Regions from separate parts of the Aliivibrio sp. 1S128 genome, predicted to be linked through region 1. Evidence: predicted binding sites of a transcription regulator. Region 1 holds the regulator's gene; each other region holds the start of a gene.
What was found. Region 1 encodes MetJ, which represses methionine synthesis genes. Its sites were predicted from a motif close to TTAGACNTNTANANGTCTAA; they were not measured.
Positions count from the first base shown of each region.

Region 2: metK (methionine adenosyltransferase) is a predicted target of MetJ. The motif match lies at 3,798-3,817, and genes of this name have one in related genera.
Region 3: metE (5-methyltetrahydropteroyltriglutamate--homocysteine S-methyltransferase) is a predicted target of MetJ. The motif match lies at 3,900-3,919, and genes of this name have one in related genera.

Region 1 is NZ_MAJV01000003.1:262,231-269,014, forward strand. It holds gene A6E03_RS03040 (bifunctional aspartate kinase/homoserine dehydrogenase II) at 1-1,588, opposite strand, end outside; gene A6E03_RS03045 (O-succinylhomoserine (thiol)-lyase) at 1,588-2,754, opposite strand; gene metJ (met regulon transcriptional regulator MetJ) at 3,008-3,328, shown strand; gene A6E03_RS03055 (alpha-amylase family glycosyl hydrolase) at 3,447-5,468, shown strand; gene A6E03_RS03060 (carbohydrate porin) at 5,865-6,784, shown strand, end outside.
Region 2 is NZ_MAJV01000003.1:101,523-108,306, reverse strand. It holds gene gshB (glutathione synthase) at 1-337, opposite strand, end outside; gene rsmE (16S rRNA (uracil(1498)-N(3))-methyltransferase) at 351-1,082, opposite strand; gene A6E03_RS02295 (endonuclease) at 1,165-1,869, opposite strand; gene A6E03_RS02290 (SprT family zinc-dependent metalloprotease) at 1,983-2,477, opposite strand; gene metK (methionine adenosyltransferase) at 2,592-3,746, opposite strand; gene tkt (transketolase) at 4,133-6,130, shown strand; gene epd (erythrose-4-phosphate dehydrogenase) at 6,270-6,784, shown strand, end outside.
Region 3 is NZ_MAJV01000091.1:148,255-155,038, forward strand. It holds gene dcuC (anaerobic C4-dicarboxylate transporter DcuC) at 101-1,468, opposite strand; gene A6E03_RS10905 (hypothetical protein) at 1,793-2,500, shown strand; gene A6E03_RS10910 (DUF4250 domain-containing protein) at 2,569-2,763, shown strand; gene A6E03_RS10915 (LysR substrate-binding domain-containing protein) at 2,800-3,711, opposite strand; gene metE (5-methyltetrahydropteroyltriglutamate--homocysteine S-methyltransferase) at 3,933-6,257, shown strand; gene A6E03_RS10925 (YqaE/Pmp3 family membrane protein) at 6,344-6,502, opposite strand.

The DNA of each region.
Region 1 (6,784 bases):
CAATTTTTTCGATCCAATCAAAATTGTCATAAGGAACCGCTTCATCATCAAACTTTTCAACAATTGAGCCGCTATCTAAGCCATCGAAATCAAACCAATTACGATGGCGATCGATAACACCAATTAACGAAAATTGCATTCCGTGACGTTTTTCAAGATGGCGCTTTTGTTGAGTAAAAAGCGATAACCACTGAGATCCTATATTTCCATGACCACATAAGACTAAGCCTACTCTTTTTTGCGCTTGAAATAGGTGTGTATGCATCGCTTTAATAATTGACGTTGTATCCACTTTACGCAAAATCGCAACCAAGCTTAATCCTGATTCTGATTCACATACAAACTCTAATGGGCGATTCTTTAATTGATGATAAAAACCATGACTATGAATGGCATTACTTGTCACGCCAGCCCCAACGGCTGCAACCATTGAGTAGCCTTCCTTTAATTTAATTTCAGCATGTACCGCCGAGTTTTGTAGCACATCTAATGATTCATTAACGACTTCAGAGGTATACGCCAATAAAAGCGTATATTGATCATCTTGTACTTCCAATGCTAGAGGCTGTAACTGAGAACGAGTAAGTAAAGAAAGGACTTCTTGTTTTGCTCGTTCAAAATCTTGCCCACGACCAAAACCTAATTGGATTAAATACACATCTTCTAATGAAGTGACGATTTTTGCACCACGACCAGAAGCTAATACTCGCTCAATACGAGTAGAACCAGATTCAGGTTGATAACTACAACGCAAACTCAAATCCAATGCACTTTGCGCAACGGGTTGTAACGTTCTGCTGTGTAATACAGGAGCCGCTAATCGAGCCAACTCACTCGCTTCATCTAAACGCAGTAGAGGCAGTAAACAAGCATCTTCCACTTTACGAGGATCGGCACTAAATACTCCAGCGACATCACTCCAAATAGTAACGCGAGAGACTTCAGCCAATGCCCCTATCATGGTCGCTGAATAGTCAGAGCCATTACGACCAAGCAGAACGGTTTCTCCTTTTTGGTCGCGAGCCATAAATCCAGTAATCACGATTCGTCCATGGGGGTGCAACGCTATTTGATCTTTAAATAATGGCCATGATAATGCGCGATCAACCTCAGGTTGACAGCCTCGCTCTGCTCTTAAAAAAGAACGTGAATCTAAAGGTATCGCTTGCAAATCAATTTGATTTAAATAGGCAGAAAGTAATCGAGATGACCATACTTCTCCATGACCAAGAATATCCGCTTGTTGGACCTCAGTTAGTGGCGCGTGCAATTGGCCAATAGCAATCAGCTCTTTATGCAGTAGCTCAAGTAGTGGTTCCGCATTTTCAGCGCTAAGTAATTCTGAAATCAGCTCTTGTTGGTACTTACGTAAAGATTCCAAGATTTCATGTGCTAATCGGCCATCTTTTAATAAACCATCGAACCATTCTAAAATTCGGTTTGTCGTATTGCCCGCAGCAGACACGACAACCAGATCATGCTCACTTGAGTATTCTTTTAAAATAGTCGCGACACGACGATAGCATTCTGGATCGGCAAGGCTACTGCCACCAAACTTATGTAACTGACGTGGTACTAATCCTGTCATTACTTCACCTCTGCAGCAATAACGAAGGCTTGTTTCAGATCCGCGATAAGATCACGACTGTCTTCTAACCCAACAGAGATACGTAATAGTGTTGGAACTAAACCCGCTTCAGCTTGTGCTTCATCCGACATAGCTCGATGAGTCATGGTGCCAGGGTGAGCAATTAAACTTTCTACACCACCAAGAGATTCTGCTAGAGAAAAATATTTCAACGCTCTGACAAATACCTTCAATTGCTCTAATGAACCATTTAATTCAAAACTTAACATCGCACCAAAACCAGTTTGTTGGCGTTTTGCTATTTCATGACCAGGGTGCTCAGGCAAACTTGGATGATAAATTGTACCGACTAATTCTTGCTCTTGAAGACATTTCAATACTTCGATTGCATTCTCTTCATGCACTCGCATACGAGCACTAAGCGTACGAATACCACGCAATGTTAAATAACTATCAAATGCAGTTCCTGTGGCGCCAATACAGTTGCCCCACCATGCAAAATCGTCCGCATGCTCTTGGGTTTTAGCAATTAACACGCCACCAACGACATCAGAATGTCCGTTAATGTACTTAGTTGTAGAATGAAGAACAAAATCAGCACCAAGAGTTAAAGGCTGCTGTAATACAGGAGAAAGAAAGGTGTTATCTACGGCAACTAATGCACCGACTTTTGCGGCTTTTTGACAAATATTCGCAATATCTACCACACGAACTAATGGGTTCGATGGTGTTTCTAATAAGATAAGTTTAGGCTTTTTAGCTAATGCCGCATCCAGAGCATCTTCATTTGATTGGTCAACAAACAAAGTATTGAAGTCACCTTTATTGGCACGACTATTAAACAGTCTGTACGTTCCACCATAACAATCATGAGGCGCAACAATAAGATCATCAGGACCAAGTAACGCAGACACCATAAGATTAAGAGCCGCCGTGCCGCAGTTTGTAACAATCGCCCCCGCACCACACTCTAAATCAGACAAGGTAGTTTCAAGTTGGGTTCGGGTCGGGTTTCCTGAGCGAGCATAATCATACTTAGGAACATCACCAAATTCAGGAAAGCTGTAATTGGTAGATAAGTAGATAGGTGGCACAACCGCATTATGTTGTGAATCAGTTTCAATGCCAGTACGAACGGCAATAGTTGCAGGTTTTCTCTCGCTCATCATTTCCCTTCCAAACTGCTAAGCAGTAGTCTGATACCAATCAATTTAATGAGATATAAAGCAGTAATTTTCTACTCTTCTATCTCAGATGACTGATATAATCTAATCCATAAGTTATATTCTTCTACTCTACCATCACAAAATGAGACGTCAATACTTCTAGACGTCTATATATCTTTGCTTATAGCCGTAAATATCGCTAGAATTAAGCCATCGTATTTTAAACAACAATAATTCAGAACGAAGGTGAGCAATGGCTGATTGGAATGGTGACTATTTAAGTCCTTATGCCGAGCATGGTAAAAAAAGTGAACAGGTAAAAAAAATTACCGTGTCAATTCCAACGAAGGTACTTCAAATACTTACTGATGAGCGAACTCGTCGTCAAGTAAGTAACCTACGTCACGCAACAAACAGTGAATTGTTGTGTGAAGCATTTCTTCATGCTTATACAGGGCAACCTTTACCAACAGATGAAGATCTACGTAAAGACCGTCCCGATGATATTCCAACAGAAGCGAAAGCCTTAATGACCGCTATGGGCATTGAATTCGAAGCATTTGATGAAGAATAAGTAACTCTTTATCTCCTCCTGCTGTCTCCTCCTTCTTTTAAACAAATTAGGAGGATTACATTTCTATTTGCTTATTAAATAATCACAGTGCCCTACTTATAATTATAAAGGACTTACTGTGAAAAATAAGATAGCAAAAGCAGCAATAGCACTCGCTATTACTTCTATATTGAGCGCATGTAGCTCAACCTCAGAAACAACACAAATAACCTCTACCTATCAATGCAATCCACAAATGATGGAAGAAAGTAATCATTTACGCATCTACCAAATCATGGTGGAAAGCTTTGTTGATGGTGATAACAGCATTGGTCATGGCACAGGTTACGGCCCGAGTCATCATAATGGTGATCTACAAGGGATCATTGATTCATTAGATTACATTCAATCATTAGGTATGAACGCCATTTGGATGACGCCTATTTTTGAATCCGCACCAATTGAAGGCCAAGACCATTGGGCTGATAAGCTGGATGCAACCGGCTATTTCGCAACTGATTTCTTCAAAATTGATCCTCGTTTTGGCACATTGGAAAAGGCTAAAGAATTAGTAGAAGAAGCTCATAAACGCGGGATCTATGTCTTATTTGATGGCGTATTTGGACATCATAAAGAAGGGTTAATTAAGCCATCACCATCAGGCTTGCTTCCTAGTGGTAGCAATAATCCTGTTGATTACCCTGCCAGTGAAGATTTTTATTCTGAAGTCGCAGCTTATTGGATTTCTGAATTAAAAATCGATGGCTGGCGATTAGATCAAGCTTACCAAGTCCCTACAGAATCGTGGGTAAACATCAGAAAATCCGTTGATAACGCATCAAAAAACACAACGTATACGAATAATAAAGGTGAACAAGTTAACCCTCTCGGTTACATGGTGGCAGAGATCTGGAATAACGAAAACTACATTACAGAAACAGGTTATGGAGAAGAAGGGAACCCAGCATTATGCTCTGCATTCGATTTTCCTTTGCGTTTCCGAGTGACTGAAACCTTTGCAGTCAATGAAAGTAGCGTGGGAAATAAAGGGGGCGAATGGCTTAATGAGGGAATGCAAATGCATGAACTCTACCCTTCACACGCCACTCCAAATCTAATGCTAGGAAACCATGATGTCGTTCGCTTTGGTGATTTATTACAACGTGGTGATATTGCCGAGCCAAGTGAGAGTAATTATTGGTTACGTCATAAAGCTGCTCTTTCCTTTCAAGCTGCTTATACCGGCCCTATCACTCTTTATTACGGAGATGAAATTGGCGATCAAATTGATGGTTTCTCTAACAAAGAAAATAAAGACACTTGTGCCATTAAAGGGTTATGTGATGATCATATCGCTCGCTCATCCGCCAAAATAGATGACCTTACTGCAACACTAACACCTGACCAACTTAACTTAAAAAACTACGTCTCAGAGTTAATGACTTTACGTATTGAAAACCCAGCATTATCGGAAGGCGTTAGAACCAATATTATTGCAAATAAAGCGGTATATATAGACCATAAACAAACAGAGAATAATGCAATTATATTTATGGTTAGCACTCAAGAACAAAGCCAAACGCTTTCCCTTGAAGCTGAACAGATAGCGTCAAAAGGTAATTTAGTCGATTTATTAACAGGCCAAATATTTAGCCCTAACGAAGGTGTATATACAATTCCTCTATCTAACTTTGAAAGCCGCTTTTTAAAGATAGAAGAACCAAACTCAGTAGGACCTAAAAAAGCAGAAAAAGAAATAGCGTTGTATGGCAATGGTTTTATGGCTCAGTGTGATAACCCGACGGTAGCTGATACTAACGCCCCAATAAAAGAGACTTTATATCTCGTGGGTGATTTCTCTGATTCTCGTTGGGGCCATAAAGCACAACGTGCTTACCAATATAAGGGCAACAATATTTATCAAATAGTTATCAATGAGAAACGTGGGCCTTATAAAATGCAATACGCAACTAAAGACTGGTCCTCGCAATACACTGCCGATGGTTTATCTCCTAAGTTAGGACAAAACAATGCATTAATTAACGGCGGTTATGGACAAGATACGGCAATATACCTCCCAGAAGGGGGGGATTATGTTTGGAGTTTAGAGTTTACTCCCCAAGGAAAACCGAAATCAATGATGGTTTCTAAATGTAAATAAGCGAATAAAAACTGAACTAACTCTAGCTAATGAGGTCTATCATTAGCTAGATCACATTTCTGATTATTTCCCATTTTCTTTCTTTTCTCTATTTCCGCATTATTTCCGATTTCAAAATATCTTCCTACGTGACTCTTCTCTCATAAATAAATCCAATCCCTCCTACCAAGTGTGATTATTATCAACAGAAGACCTGTTGTTTAATCCCCTCATCCCTAAGCCTACGCCCTCTCTTTCATAAACGAAGGAGGAGTTAAACATCGTGATTTATTTTTAATCTATATCTCGTTCAATAACGACGACGATGTTTACTTTACTTCCCTACACTGCCTTAGTTGAGTAAACATTTTCAAATCAAAATATCCTTTAAAAAGGAAATAGGATTTTAAGATGAAAATGAATAAATACACTTTGCTTGCTGCCGCTGTTTCTACCGCATTACTTTCAGGTGCAGCATTCGCTGAAACAGAAGTTGCATTAGATGTTATCTCTGGTGATGAAGCCGCACCTAAAGTTGAAAAAGTTAATGGTACTGATGTAATTGCAGATGGTTGGGAAGTACACGGTTACGCGTCGATGAACTTCCGTATGGTTGATGGCGAAACAGTAGATACTGAATTTGGTAAACCAGATTACAAAACAGCAGGTACTCACGGAAAAAGTACTAACCAAGTTGAATTCGTAATCAAAAAACACACCGAGCATGCAAATGGTGTTTGGTCTGACTTTGTTGTTCGTTCTGAATACGGCAATGGTAACTCTTACGCTTATTCATCTCCAGGTAGCCAAAAAGACAACACAACAGCACAATTTGAAATCAAAGAAACTTTTGTTGAGATTGGCGGGCTATCATACTTAGGCGAGGACACTTCTATCTGGGGTGGTCAACGTTATCTAAACCGTTCTGCAAGTGCTCTATCTGGTGAGTTCTGGAAACAATCATCAGGTGTTGGTGCTGGTATCCAAACTAAGATCGCTGGTAACACAGCAGGTTTTGCTATTGTTGCAGCTGATACAGATGGTGATATTAATAACGGTCCAGGAGCAGACGGGCGACAAACACTAACATCTCATGACTTATACTATTACGGTGTTGATGTTGGGTTTGGTAGCTTAGATTTTGATTTCAAATACATTACTCAAGCTAACGTAACTGACGATGATGGTATCGGTGCTTCTATCACATTAAACTCTAGCTACTACGGCTTAGATGGTTGGTCACAAACCGCTATCGCTTACGGTAAAGGCGCAGCTCAAAACCGTGGTGTAAACTTTGGTAGCTGGTCAGGTGGTGATGACAATGCTGAATCAATTTT
Region 2 (6,784 bases), 160 kb from region 1:
CAATTAAAGCACCTTGAATTTCTGCGCGTTCAAGAATGTAGGTCGCGTAGATGTATTCAGTATCAAACGGAGGATCTTTGCGCATTAATACCGCGTCAAGATCAGCAAGGTCGATAGTTTGCTCTGATTTGAATTCATACCAACCGGTAGGATCTTCTTTCAGTTCAACGATTTTGGTATCAGCGACTGCTTTACCTTGGTCTAGGTGTAGGTCGGCCATTTCCATGTAATGGATTTCCCAGCCACGCTTCTGAGCTTCAAGCATCATGGCAAAGCTAGAGTCTTTCTTGATGTTAATGGATGAGATAGGATCCATTACGATACCGAGTTTGATCATTGTGTTTCTCCAGTTAACCAAGATCGCCGAAACGAACTTGTAAGGCTGTAATTGCGGTAAGCGCTGCGGTTTCTGTTCTTAGAACTCGAGGACCAAGCAACGTTTCTTCAAATTGATATTGTTCTGTCATGTTAATTTCATCAGACGATAAACCGCCTTCAGGGCCGATTAACAAGCGTACATTAGTGACAGGTTCCGGTAATGTATTGATAGAGTATTTTGCTCTTGGATGAAGATTTAGCTTTAATCCTTCATACTCTTCTGCACACCATTCTTCTAACGACATAATTGGACGAATTTCAGGAACGATATTTCGGCCAGATTGCTCACATGCTGCAATCGCAATTTTTTGCCATTGGTCGAGTTTCTTTTCAAATCGTTCTTTGTTTAATTTGACACCACAACGTTCAGAAATCAAAGGGGTAATAACATTAACACCTAATTCGACTGATTTTTGAATGGTGAATTCCATTTTATCACCACGAGAAACCACTTGGCCTAAGTGTAAATTTAATGGCGATTCGCTGCTGCGTTCAACACGCTCGCTGATCTCAACTTCGACACTCTTCTTTGACGAAGTGGTAATTAATGCTGGAAATTCAGCACCACTACCATCAAATAACAATACTGATTCGCCCTCTTTCATTCGCATAACACGGCCAACATGGTTGGCGGCATCGTCACTTAAATTAACTTTTCCTTGTGAAGGAAGCAGTTCTGGATGATGGATTCTTGGTATTCTCATGGTCTACTTTTCTTTAACTATCTTACATTTAAGGATGGAGGTTAAAATGTGCTTTTTCAACCTCTATTTAGCTGAATCTAATTTATTTAACACACGCTTTATAGACAAACTGATTATGGTTACCTTGAATTTTTGCAATACGCTTGTCTCTTTCGCATTCCCAAGCGGAAACAGGGTATTGTTTATTCCACGCTTCCATTAGTTGGCGCTGTGCTTTAGATAAATTAAAGCGATACTCTTTATTCATATACATATAGGTACGGGCAATCGCACCTCGTGATTGCGCTGGTGGCTCAGCAACGCGACCTTTAAAATCGACTTTAAAGCTACATTGACCATAATTAGCCCCTTTACTGCCATTCCATTGTGAAAAACGAAAGTTAGAACGGTCGCCATTTACTTCACCAATGGCAGGGACAAGGTTATGTAGATCCGCTTCCATTGATTTGAATTGTTTGTCGTTTTTGGTGCAATTTTTACGACCACCATTTTGCCAACATTGACGCTGGTGCCCAAACTGCCAGGCAGGTACTACGTGTTCCCATTCAATACGGCTGGCTCGTTTTTCTTGTTTACGAACTTGGTAGCCACAGCTTTCTAGATCAGGAATGCCTTTCTTTTTATTTTTCCAAGTGATGTCACACCCACAATAAAAAGAGGTTGGGTGATCAAGATAGATTTTTACAGCTTCTTTTTTTGCTTTTGAGAATGAAGAAGGAGGCGCAGCGAAAACATGGAAAGTGATACTAAAAATAAAGGTGGCAATAGCTAAGCGAATTAATCTCATAAGAGGCTCTACTGATTATTGTATTAATGCAGTAAGAGTAGCCTATTGTTAATTCGCATTATAGATAATTCAATAAACAGAATGGGAAATCTGATTACTTTTGAATTTTATGTCTACGAAGCTTGGCGCTTAGATAATTTTAGTGGTGATTGGCATGCTTTACAAAGGTATTGTGTTTCTTTGCGCTGAACTCTGTTGTGACGACGCACTGTCAGTTCATGCTGTGAGCATTTACAACGATATGGAAAGGTTTGCCCTTTAACTGATTCAATATTAAAACGGTGTGTTGTGCGTGCAGGTAAATTGAATACTTGATTCATTATCCCTTGCCATTCCTTACCATGAGGTCGTACTCGGCCATGTAATCTGAATGCGATTAGATGGGCAATTTCATGAGGGATCACTTCATTGATAAAAGTGTACTCATTTTCTTCTAGCAGGATAGGGTTAATTCGTACTTCCCAGCCTTGTAGACGGGCAGTACCGGCAATTTTCCCACGTTGAGTAAAGTTAATCGCGGGTAGAGAAAATGGACGATTAAAAAAAGTGGATGCTTGTTGAATACACTGCTGCGCTTTGGCTACGGATGCTTGTTGAAGTGGGGTCATTAAATCTCTTTATCTGAATATCAAATTAACGCTTTAACTATAAAGAGTATATGGGGTTAGAAAACAAAAAAGGAAGCCGAAGCTTCCTTTTTAAAAGAGTTCTTAAGTCTTGAATTACTTAATGCCAGCGAAATCACGAAGGATTTCTGCTTTATCTGTCGCTTCCCAAGGGAATTCTTCACGACCGAAGTGACCGTATGCTGCCGTCTTCTTGTAGATAGGCTGAAGAAGGTTAAGCATTTCTTGTAGGCCGTATGGACGTAGGTCAAAGTGCTGACGAACCGCTTCAATGATGATGTCGTGAGATACTTTTTCAGTACCAAACGTTTCAACCATGATTGATGTTGGATCAGCAACACCGATAGCGTAAGAAAGTTGGATTTCACAACGATCAGCCATGCCAGCTGCCACGATATTTTTCGCTACGTAACGTGCTGCGTATGCTGCTGAACGGTCAACTTTTGATGGATCTTTACCAGAAAATGCACCGCCACCGTGACGAGCTGCGCCGCCGTAAGTATCTACGATGATTTTACGACCAGTCAGGCCACAGTCACCCATTGGGCCACCGATAACAAAACGACCTGTTGGGTTAATAAAGAATTTAGTTTCTTTACTTAGCCATTCAGCAGGCAATACTGGTTTGATAATTTCTTCCATTACTGCTTCACGTAGATCGGCTGTTGTTACAGAATCGCTGTGTTGAGTTGAAAGTACAACCGCATCAATACCAACAATTTTACCTTGGTCGTATTGGAACGTTACTTGAGATTTTGCATCTGGACGTAAGAAGTCCAGCTTGCCGCTCTTACGTACTTCCGCTTGCTTTTTAACAAGTAGGTGAGAGTAAGTAATTGGTGCAGGCATTAAAATTGGTGTTTCGTTCGTTGCGTAACCAAACATGATACCTTGGTCACCAGCGCCTTGATCTCTTGGATCGGCTTTATCAACACCTTGGTTGATGTCTGGAGATTGCTTACCAATTGTGTTTAATACTGCACAAGAGTTAGCATCAAAGCCCATATCTGAATGAACATAACCAATTTCACGAACGGTTTCACGAGTAATTTCTTCGATATCTACCCATGCTGAAGTTGTTACTTCACCACCGACCATAACCATGCCAGTTTTTACGTACGTTTCACAAGCAACACGAGCTTTTGGATCTTGCTCTAGGATTGCATCAAGTACGGCATCTGAAATCTGGTCGGCAATTTTATCTGGATGACCTTCTGATACTGACTCAGAGGTAAATAGGTGCTTAGCCATTAAAGGAGCTCCAATTTTATAAATAATAAGTTCTAAAAATACCCACAATCTATATAAGTCTATACGTATAACAGTGTAGGTGTTTTTCCATCTAGACGGCTATAATAGAGAAAAACTGATTAATTACAACCCATTTCAACGAATGATATGAATATAAGACATAACCAATCGTTTGCGTTTAACAATCAGATTTATCTATAGAAATCTGATTTTCTTTCAAAATAGTGAAAAAAAGCACTTTATTTCCTAAGTAATCGTTTGCAGTGCAGATAAGGCTTTGCGACAATACGGCGCTGCAAATTTAAGTTAATCCATAAATATGGGTAACTAATCAAGAGTTAACTAGCTCAATAAATATATAGTCCTTCGAATTTTCAGGAGCAGGCATGTCTTCACGTAAACATTTAGCAAATGCAATCCGCGCTTTAAGCATGGACGGTGTACAACAAGCAAATTCTGGTCACCCAGGTGCACCAATGGGCATGGCAGACATCGCTGAAGTATTATGGCGTAGTCACCTAAATCACAACCCACAAAATCCAGAGTGGGCTGATCGCGACCGTTTCATTCTTTCGAATGGTCACGGTTCAATGCTGATTTATTCTCTGCTTCATCTTTCAGGTTACGACCTGTCTATCGAAGACTTAAAGAACTTCCGTCAATTGCATTCTAAAACTCCAGGTCACCCTGAGTACGGTTATGCACCGGGCATCGAAACAACAACTGGCCCATTAGGCCAAGGTATTACTAACGGTGTTGGTATGGCGATGGCTGAAAAAGCATTAGCTGCACAATTTAACCGTGAAGGTCATGATATCGTTGATCACAACACATACGTGTTCATGGGCGATGGTTGTTTAATGGAAGGTATTTCTCATGAAGCGTGTTCTTTAGCGGGTACATTAGGTCTTGGTAAGCTGGTTGCTTTCTGGGATGACAACGGTATCTCTATTGATGGTCATGTTGAAGGTTGGTTCTCTGACGATACGCCTAAACGTTTTGAAGCGTACGGTTGGCATGTAATCCCTGCTGTAGATGGTCACGATGCAGATGCAATCAATGCAGCGATTGAAGCAGCTAAAGCTGAAACGGGCCGTCCAACGCTTATTTGTACTAAGACAGTAATTGGTTTTGGTTCTCCAAATAAGCAAGGCACGCATGATTGTCACGGTGCTCCACTAGGTGCTGATGAGATTGTTGCGACTAAAGCGAAACTTGGTTGGGAATTTGGTCCTTTTGAGATCCCTACTGATGTATACGCTGAATGGAATGCAAAAGAAGCGGGCACAGCAAAAGAAGCGTCTTGGAATGCTAAATTTGATGCCTACGCTACTGCACACCCAGAATTGGCTGCTGAATATAAGCGTCGTGTAAACGGTGACTTACCTGCTGAGTGGGAAGAAAAAGCCTCTGCAATCATTGCTGATCTTCAAGCGAACCCTGCAAATATCGCATCACGTAAAGCCTCTCAAAATGCACTAGAAGCATTTGGTGCTATGCTACCTGAATTCATGGGCGGCTCTGCTGACCTTGCACCGTCTAACTTGACGATGTGGTCTGGTTCTAAGTCATTAACTGCAGATGATTTCTCTGGCAACTACATTCATTACGGTGTACGTGAATTTGCGATGACAGCAATCATGAACGGTATCGCTCTGCACGGTGGTTTCGTACCATACGGCGCAACGTTCCTAATGTTCATGGAATACGCACGTAACGCAATGCGTATGGCTGCACTGATGAAAATTCAGAACATCCAAGTGTACACTCACGATTCAATCGGTCTAGGTGAAGATGGTCCAACTCACCAACCTGTTGAGCAAATTGCGTCACTACGTTTAACTCCGAACATGAGCACATGGCGTCCATGTGACCAAGTTGAGTCTGCTGTTTCTTGGAAACTAGCGATTGAACGTCGTGATGGTCCATCAGCACTTATCTTCTCTCGTCAAAATCTTGCACAACAAGATCGTGATGCTGAGCAAGTGGCTAACATCGCAAAGGGTGGCTACATCCTGAAAGATTGTGAAGGCCAACCTGAGCTTATCCTTATAGCGACGGGTTCTGAAGTAGAACTAGCGGTTGAAGCTGCGGCTCAATTGACGGCTGAAGGTAAATCAGTACGTGTTGTTTCAATGCCATCAACAGATGCATTTGATAAGCAAGATGAAGCGTACCGTGAAGCGGTTTTACCATCATCGGTAACTAAGCGTATCGCTGTTGAAGCCGGTATTGCTGACTTCTGGTACAAGTACGTTGGTTTCGGTGGCAAGATCATCGGTATGACAACGTTTGGTGAATCAGCGCCTGCTGACGAGCTATTCAAAATGTTTGGTTTCACTACTGAAAATGTAGTAAACACAGCAAAAGAGCTTTTAGCTTAATCAAAAGTCATTCGCTTAATAAAAGTGAGTAACTGAATAAAAAGCGAAGTTATCGAAAGGTGGCTTCGCTTTTTTGATCCTTTAAGAAAAAAGCGAAAAGAGTACAATAGGCGACAAATAAATCTGAGTGAATGGAATTATGTTAAGAGTGGCGATAAATGGATTTGGTCGAATTGGTCGTAGTGTTCTTCGTGCTTTATATGAAAGCGGAAAACGTGATCAAATAGAAATTGTGGCTGTGAATGAATTATCACAACCTGAAGGGATGGCACACCTTTTTCAGTACGATTCAACTCATGGACGCTTCCAACATAAAGTGACTCATGATCAGGAATATCTTTATATCGACTTACCTGATGGCTCTCAAGATCGAATTCGTATTGTGCATCAAGCGAATATTTCCCTTTTGCCATGGCAATCATTGCAAGTGGATTTAGTCCTGGATTGTACAGGTGTTTATGGGTCTAAAGCGGATGGCGAGAGACACATTGATGCGGGCGCTAAAAAAGTGTTGTTTTCACATCCAGGAAGCGCAGACTTAGATAACACTATTATTTACGGTGTTAATCATGACACATTGCTTCCAGAGCATAGAGTTGTCTCTAATGGATCTTGCACTACCAACTGTATTATTCCTGTCATTAAAGCCATTGA
Region 3 (6,784 bases), on a different contig from region 1:
AACAAGATTAAGTGAGCAGATTGTAAATTCTTTGCAAGTAACTTGCCTATTTAAATAAAAACGCCAACGGTTTATGCCGTTGGCGTTTGCATACTAGTAATTAGGAATACATTGGAACTAATACCATCGTCCCCACAATTACTGTGATTAGGCCACAGATAACAGGAACAGACGTACGTTTAACAACTTCAAATGGACTGATTTTAGCCATACCAGATGTCGCAACGATAACACCAGATACTGGAGAAATTGTACGACCAAGGTTAGATGCTTGAAGCATTGGAATGATTAAGAATGCAGGGCTTAAACCCATTTTTTCAGCAAGTTGCGGAGCAAGCTCAACAAATGCATAGAAAGGCGCATTACCAGAACCTGTTGCAATCGCTGCGGCTACTGTTAGACCTGTAAGAAGAAGCATTAAGGCAACACCACCAGCCCCCGCTTTATCAGCTAGGTGTAAAAGGTTATCTATTGCACCAACAGACATTAGACCTTGTGCGAATACACCAGCAGCAACCAATAGCATGACTACGCCTTTAAACGCATCAGCCATACCTTCGTAGCACGATTCTAAATCTTCCAGTGTTGCTCTGCCGTCTAGTTTATTAGTAATAAAGTTAATTACCGCACCAATGAAGATTGAAGCAACAACGATAGTATAGATATCTAAAGATAAGCCGGGGATAGTTTCGCCATTAAAGACAAAAACGCCGACGATTGGTAAGAAAGGTAAAATCGCATAGTAAGAAGGTGCGTTAACTTCCATTGCTGAAATATCAACTTTTTCCATTGGCGTATTTTCTTTCTTATCTAGATATTTATTCCAGAAGAAAGCGGCAGCAGCCATAACAATGATTGCACAGATAGAAACAGGTAATACCGTTTCAACAGCAAAACTGTGTAGAGGCATACCCGATTTTTCAGCGGCAACAATAACGTCACCAGAAGTAGGCGAAAGAATGATGGCTGCTGGAGATGCACAAACGGCAACTGCTGCAGGACGAGAGATGCCCATCGCTGTCATCATTGGGAAAAGGGTAGCCATTAGCAGCACACCTAGGCCAGTAGCAGAGCTAACAGCAAGTGACATTAAACAAGCTACGATATAAGCCGCTACAAGTAAAACGTAAGGTGATTTAATAAATGCTAGTGGTTTAGAAAATTGTTTAACAACCACATTGTTTGCGCCAATGTGAGTCATGTAAGAAGCAAAACCACAAAGTAGCATGATTTGCATCCCTAAGCCGCCCCCACGATATTGCAGCATGTATTTCACGTATTCTAGTGCATCTGTTAATAAGTTACCTGTTGCAGAAACTTTTGCAGGTAAAACAGTGTGACCTAATAAGCCAGCAATAATAAGTAGTGCTAAACCAGCAGTTAGTAGTACACCAGCTGCCTTGTATCCTTTTACGATAAAGTAACCAACCAAAACGGTGATTACCAAACCAATCATTAACTCCAACATGGAATTTTCCCCTATAAGATTTCAAAATACAAAAATTGTGTAACTTACATACATATTCTTACACATTTCGTAATAGAAACTTACCTAATTTTTACCTGTAGCACATCTGTTACTTAACCTCATTATGATCTAAAACAAATAAAAATTAATTCTGTTAATAAGATGATAACCAGCTGTTGCTCTTGTTGCGGGAAAAGGATAATAGGTTGAAAGGTGTCATATGTTTTTTTGAGACACTGAGAGGTGTTGATTGCTTTTTAACCGCCACTAGACGAAGTGAAAATTGAGTTTATACTAGCGTAATTCTAATTAGGTGGCGTAGCTATGTTTTTTCAAACCTTACAATATATTCTTATCCCAGCGCTGTTAGGTGCTCAAATATTATTAACCATCATTTTACACAAAGGGGATATTTGCCCTGGGCAACGAGGACGCATTCATAAATGGCTGCCAGTATTAATCCTTGGGTGGTGTGTCATTGCTGGGATAGGTATGACTTATGCGTCTATCTTTGCCATTAATTTTATTCCTGCTATTGCGATGGCCGGTTTTTATTTTAGCGTTAAAACAGGTAAGACTCGTGATAAAGGGCCATTAATAGTGATGGCGCTGGCAAATGGTTTTGCTGCGGCAAGTTTTGTTAATTTGGCTCTAGGGTCAGGTTCATTTACGCAGTTGTTTTTTGCTATCACAGCCCCGTTTTTATTTGGATCTCTGCTGACTCACCTTCTTTTAACATTGGCACGAACTCGTTTACAAGCATTCCATAAACTATTGCCAATCAGTGGTGTAGTGAGTGGGATAGTTATGGCTGTTATTTTGTTATGCCAAACATTAAGTATTCATGAAATATTTTTAGATAAGATGGCGGTTAAACTCGGCATTGCACTTGGTCTGATGTTACTCAGTATTGGTTTGTGGAGTTTCCACTTATTCAAACAACAAGCGGTGAAGTGGCAAATGCTAGCCGTAGCAAGCGTAGTTATGGCTATTTCTGGTTATTATCAATTTCAGTTGTTTTTTGTGATGTAGGGCACGCATTGCTTTCAAAAACTGATCTAATCTAAGTATGTCTCTTACAGCAACATGGAGGGTGAAGATTGGATTTAAGTAATGCTCACGGACTAGAAAGTGGAATTCTACTCGGCATCATTAATGAAAAATTGCGATTGGAATGTCACAGCCTAGAAGAATTGTCCAGCGTGTATGAGCTTGATACACAAGGAGTTCAAGACAAGCTCAGTGGCTTGGGTTATCAATATGACCCATTAACGAATCAATTTAAGAATACGTAATTTTTAACCAATATTTAAATAGTTACATACCTCGATTTAAGTCATTTTAATACCATCTAAATGACTCTGGCTCTGCTGTTTCGCAGTAGAGAAAAATGCTTGTAAATATTTTTTATCATGTTCGCTGTCTCTAACGGCAGCGAACAATCTTCGCCACAACCCTTTCCCTAATGGTTTACTCTCAATTAACCCTTGTCTTGAAAATTCACTGATTGCCCAATTAGGTAGTGCTGCCACACCTAAACCAGCCGACACCATTTGTATCAACATTAATGTATTTTCTGCTTGTTTCCACTTAGCAGGTTCAATGTTATTGGGTGATAGAAAGTGTTTTACGATATCTAATCGCTGTTTTTGTACGGGATAGGTTAGCATGGTTTGATCGCGCAAATCTTTTGGTTCAATATATTCTTTACCTGCAAGAGGATGGTTAGTCGCCATGACCAATCTCATTTCAAAATCAAATAATGGTTCATAATGTACCTCTCCACGAGGTTGAATATCTGATGTGATAACCAGGTCTAAATCACCATTGACCAAAGCAGGTAAAGGCTCAAAACCAAAACCAGATGAAAAATCCAATTCAACTTCTGGCCAACTCACTTGATACTCTTTAATTGCAGGCATTAGCCACTGAAAACATGAGTGACATTCAATCGCCATATGTAGCCTGCCGTGTAAATCTTCTTTCAAACTTGCAATGTCATATTCTGCTCGAGTCATTTTCGGTAAAACATCATCAGCCAGTTTTAATAAGATCTCACCTTCAGAGGTGAATTTTACTGGACGAGTTTTACGTAAAAAAACATGACTACCAAGACGGGTTTCAAAATCTTTTAACTGATGAGAGAGGGCTGATTGAGTAAGATGAAGCGCATTCGCTGTTGCTGTTAATGAGCCTGTATCACGCAGTGTGACTAAGGTTTTTAGGTGTTTTAATTCAATCATTATTATTCCTCAAGTTCCGTTTGAGTAAGTTTAATTACCTTCACAGTAAAGAGATTAAACCATAAAGTAAACATCTAGACGGCTAAATAATGTTAATTATTTTGATTGTAAATCTAACCGTATTGAAAAAAATTCATAATCAAAGTGAATATTTATCCGTTGTAGGACAAAAGAAAACGCGTCATTGTTTAGCCATCCAAACGTCTAAGGGAATTAGTGCAATGACAACAGAATTGAATAAAAAAACAGTAACTCACATTTTAGGTTACCCACGAGTAGGTGCTCAACGAGAGTTGAAATTTGCACAAGAAAAATACTGGCGTGGCGAGATTGAACAAAAAGAATTATTGGCAGTAGGCGGTGAGCTTCGTCAACGTCACTGGAAAGACCAATCTGCATCAGGGTTAGATTTTGTTACTGCGGGTGATTTCGCTTGGTACGATCATGTATTAACAACAAGCCTTCTTTTGGGCCATATACCTGCTCGTCATAATAAAGGCTTTCCTGATTTAGATACTTTATTTAGAGTTGGCCGTGGTCAATCACAAAACAGTTGTGGTTGTGGTGAAGCGGCATCAGATATGACGAAGTGGTTTAATACCAATTATCACTATATCGTTCCTGAATTTTCTAAAGACGATAAATTTACGGTCAGTTGGTCACAGTTGTTTGATGAAATTGCAGAAGCACAAAAGCAAGGTCACACTGTTAAACCAGTACTTCTTGGTCCATTAAGTTATTTGTGGTTGGGTAAGGAAGTGAATGATGATGAAGTGGAGCAAGGGTTTGATCGTTTAGCGTTACTTCCTCGCTTATTAACTGCTTATCAGGCTATTTTCTCAAAACTCTCAGCATTAGGAGTGGAGTGGGTACAAATTGATGAACCAATACTCGCGCTTGAATTACCAAAAGCATGGGCAGATTCATTCAAACTTGCTTACCAAGTGATTCAAAGTGATGTGAAATTACTATTAACGACGTATTTTGATGGCGTAGAGCATCATTTAGATAAGATCATTGAGTTAGCGGTAAATGGTTTACACATTGATATCTCTGCTGATCCTAAACAACTAGAAACAGTCGTGAATGCATTGCCAAAAGAATGGGTGCTGTCTGTTGGTGCAGTAAATGGTCGTAACGTCTGGCGTGCAGATTTAGAGCGTTTGCATGAAAAATTACAGCCAGTGAAAGCAAAACTAGGTGACAAATTATGGATTGCAAGTTCATGTTCGTTATTGCATAGCCCTGTAGATTTAGAGCAAGAAACGGAATTATCACAAGAAACAACTCAATGGTTTGCCTTTGCAAAACAAAAGCTAAAAGAAGTGACTTTGTTGGGGGACGCTCTAGATGGTAATCAAAACGCAATCTTAGCCTGTCATCAATACAGTCAACCACTGCGTGAGCGTGAGACGGCAGAGCACATTAATAAGCCAACGGTACAGCAACGTTTAGAGGCGATCACTCCGGCATTAGCAGAGCGAGCAGAAGGGTATTCAATTCGTGCGCAGCACCAAGCTGAAAAATTAGGTTTACCATTACTGCCAACAACAACGATTGGTTCATTCCCGCAAACGACTGATATTCGTCAGCAACGTAGTGCGTATCGTGCAGGTAAATTGAACGAACAAGATTATGTTGCAGCAATGAAAGGTCATATTGCCGATGCTGTTGAGCGTCAAGAGCGTTTAGATTTGGATGTGTTGGTGCATGGTGAAGCAGAGCGTAATGACATGGTTGAATACTTTGCGGAGAATCTAAATGGCTTCCAAGCAACACGATTTGGTTGGGTTCAAAGCTATGGCTCTCGCTGTGTTAAGCCGGCTATCGTGGTGGCAGATATTGAGCGTGAAGCTCCAATTACAGTCAATTGGACTCAATATGCACAGTCTCTAACAACCAAACAAATGAAAGGCATGCTAACAGGCCCTGTAACTATTCTTGGTTGGACGTTCCCACGTGAAGACATTACTCGTAAAGAAATTGCACAACAATTAGCATTGGTATTGCGTGATGAGGTCTCTGATCTGCAGCAAGCAGGCATTAATATTATTCAAATTGATGAGCCAGCGATTCGCGAAGGATTGCCGATTAAAAAGAGCGATCAGAAAGCGTATTTAGAGTGGGCAGTAGAAGCGTTTAAGATCTCAGCGGCAAGTGCGAAATCAGAAACTCAAATTCATACTCACATGTGTTACAGCGAGTTTAATGAGATTATAGAATCAGTAGCGGCGCTTGATGCAGATGTCATTACTATTGAAACCTCTCGTTCAAATATGGAATTGCTTAAAGCGTTTGAAGATTTCAATTATCCAAACGAAATTGGTCCTGGTGTTTATGACATTCACTCACCAAATATTCCAAGTGAAGAGTGGATTATTGATTTAATTGAAACCGCAGCAGCAAAAGTGCCAGTTGAGCGTTTATGGGTGAACCCAGATTGTGGCTTGAAAACACGTAATTGGAAAGAAACGGAAGCCGCATTAGAAAACATGGTAAAGGCAGCGAAAGCATTACGTAAAAAATTACAGGTAAATGCCGCTTAAGTTGATCTTGTATTAGTGTTCATTCACGCTAAACGAATAAAGCGAAACCTTTTCATTTAAGGGTTTCGCTTTTTTATTTATTAGAATTAACGAGTTGTGATCCAAAGTGCATGGATCATGCCTGGGAACCAGAAGAGAATAGTAAGAACGATATTTATTAAGAAATCTTTCCCTGCACCTTTTGCGAAAAAAACACCAATAGGGGGGAGTAAAACACAAAGAATAATGAGAACGAGTTTGTTCATAAGTGGGTCCTTTTACTTGTTAATAAAATGTAGATATTTATCTATTATGAATCGGAATATTTATATATCAACAAGCTATTTGTTTTTTGACAAAAAGTATCTTAAATCAGACGATATAAAAAATAGAGACTGCGTTTGATCGCAAATTTATATTAATCATGTCTAGTTTAGAAATGAACGTGGGTTTTATGGTGTAGAGTAATTACTCTTACTATCATCTATTCAATCAATGATTTAGTCACATTTTGTTACTGCATGTCAGGTTTCTGTCCGACTACTTCT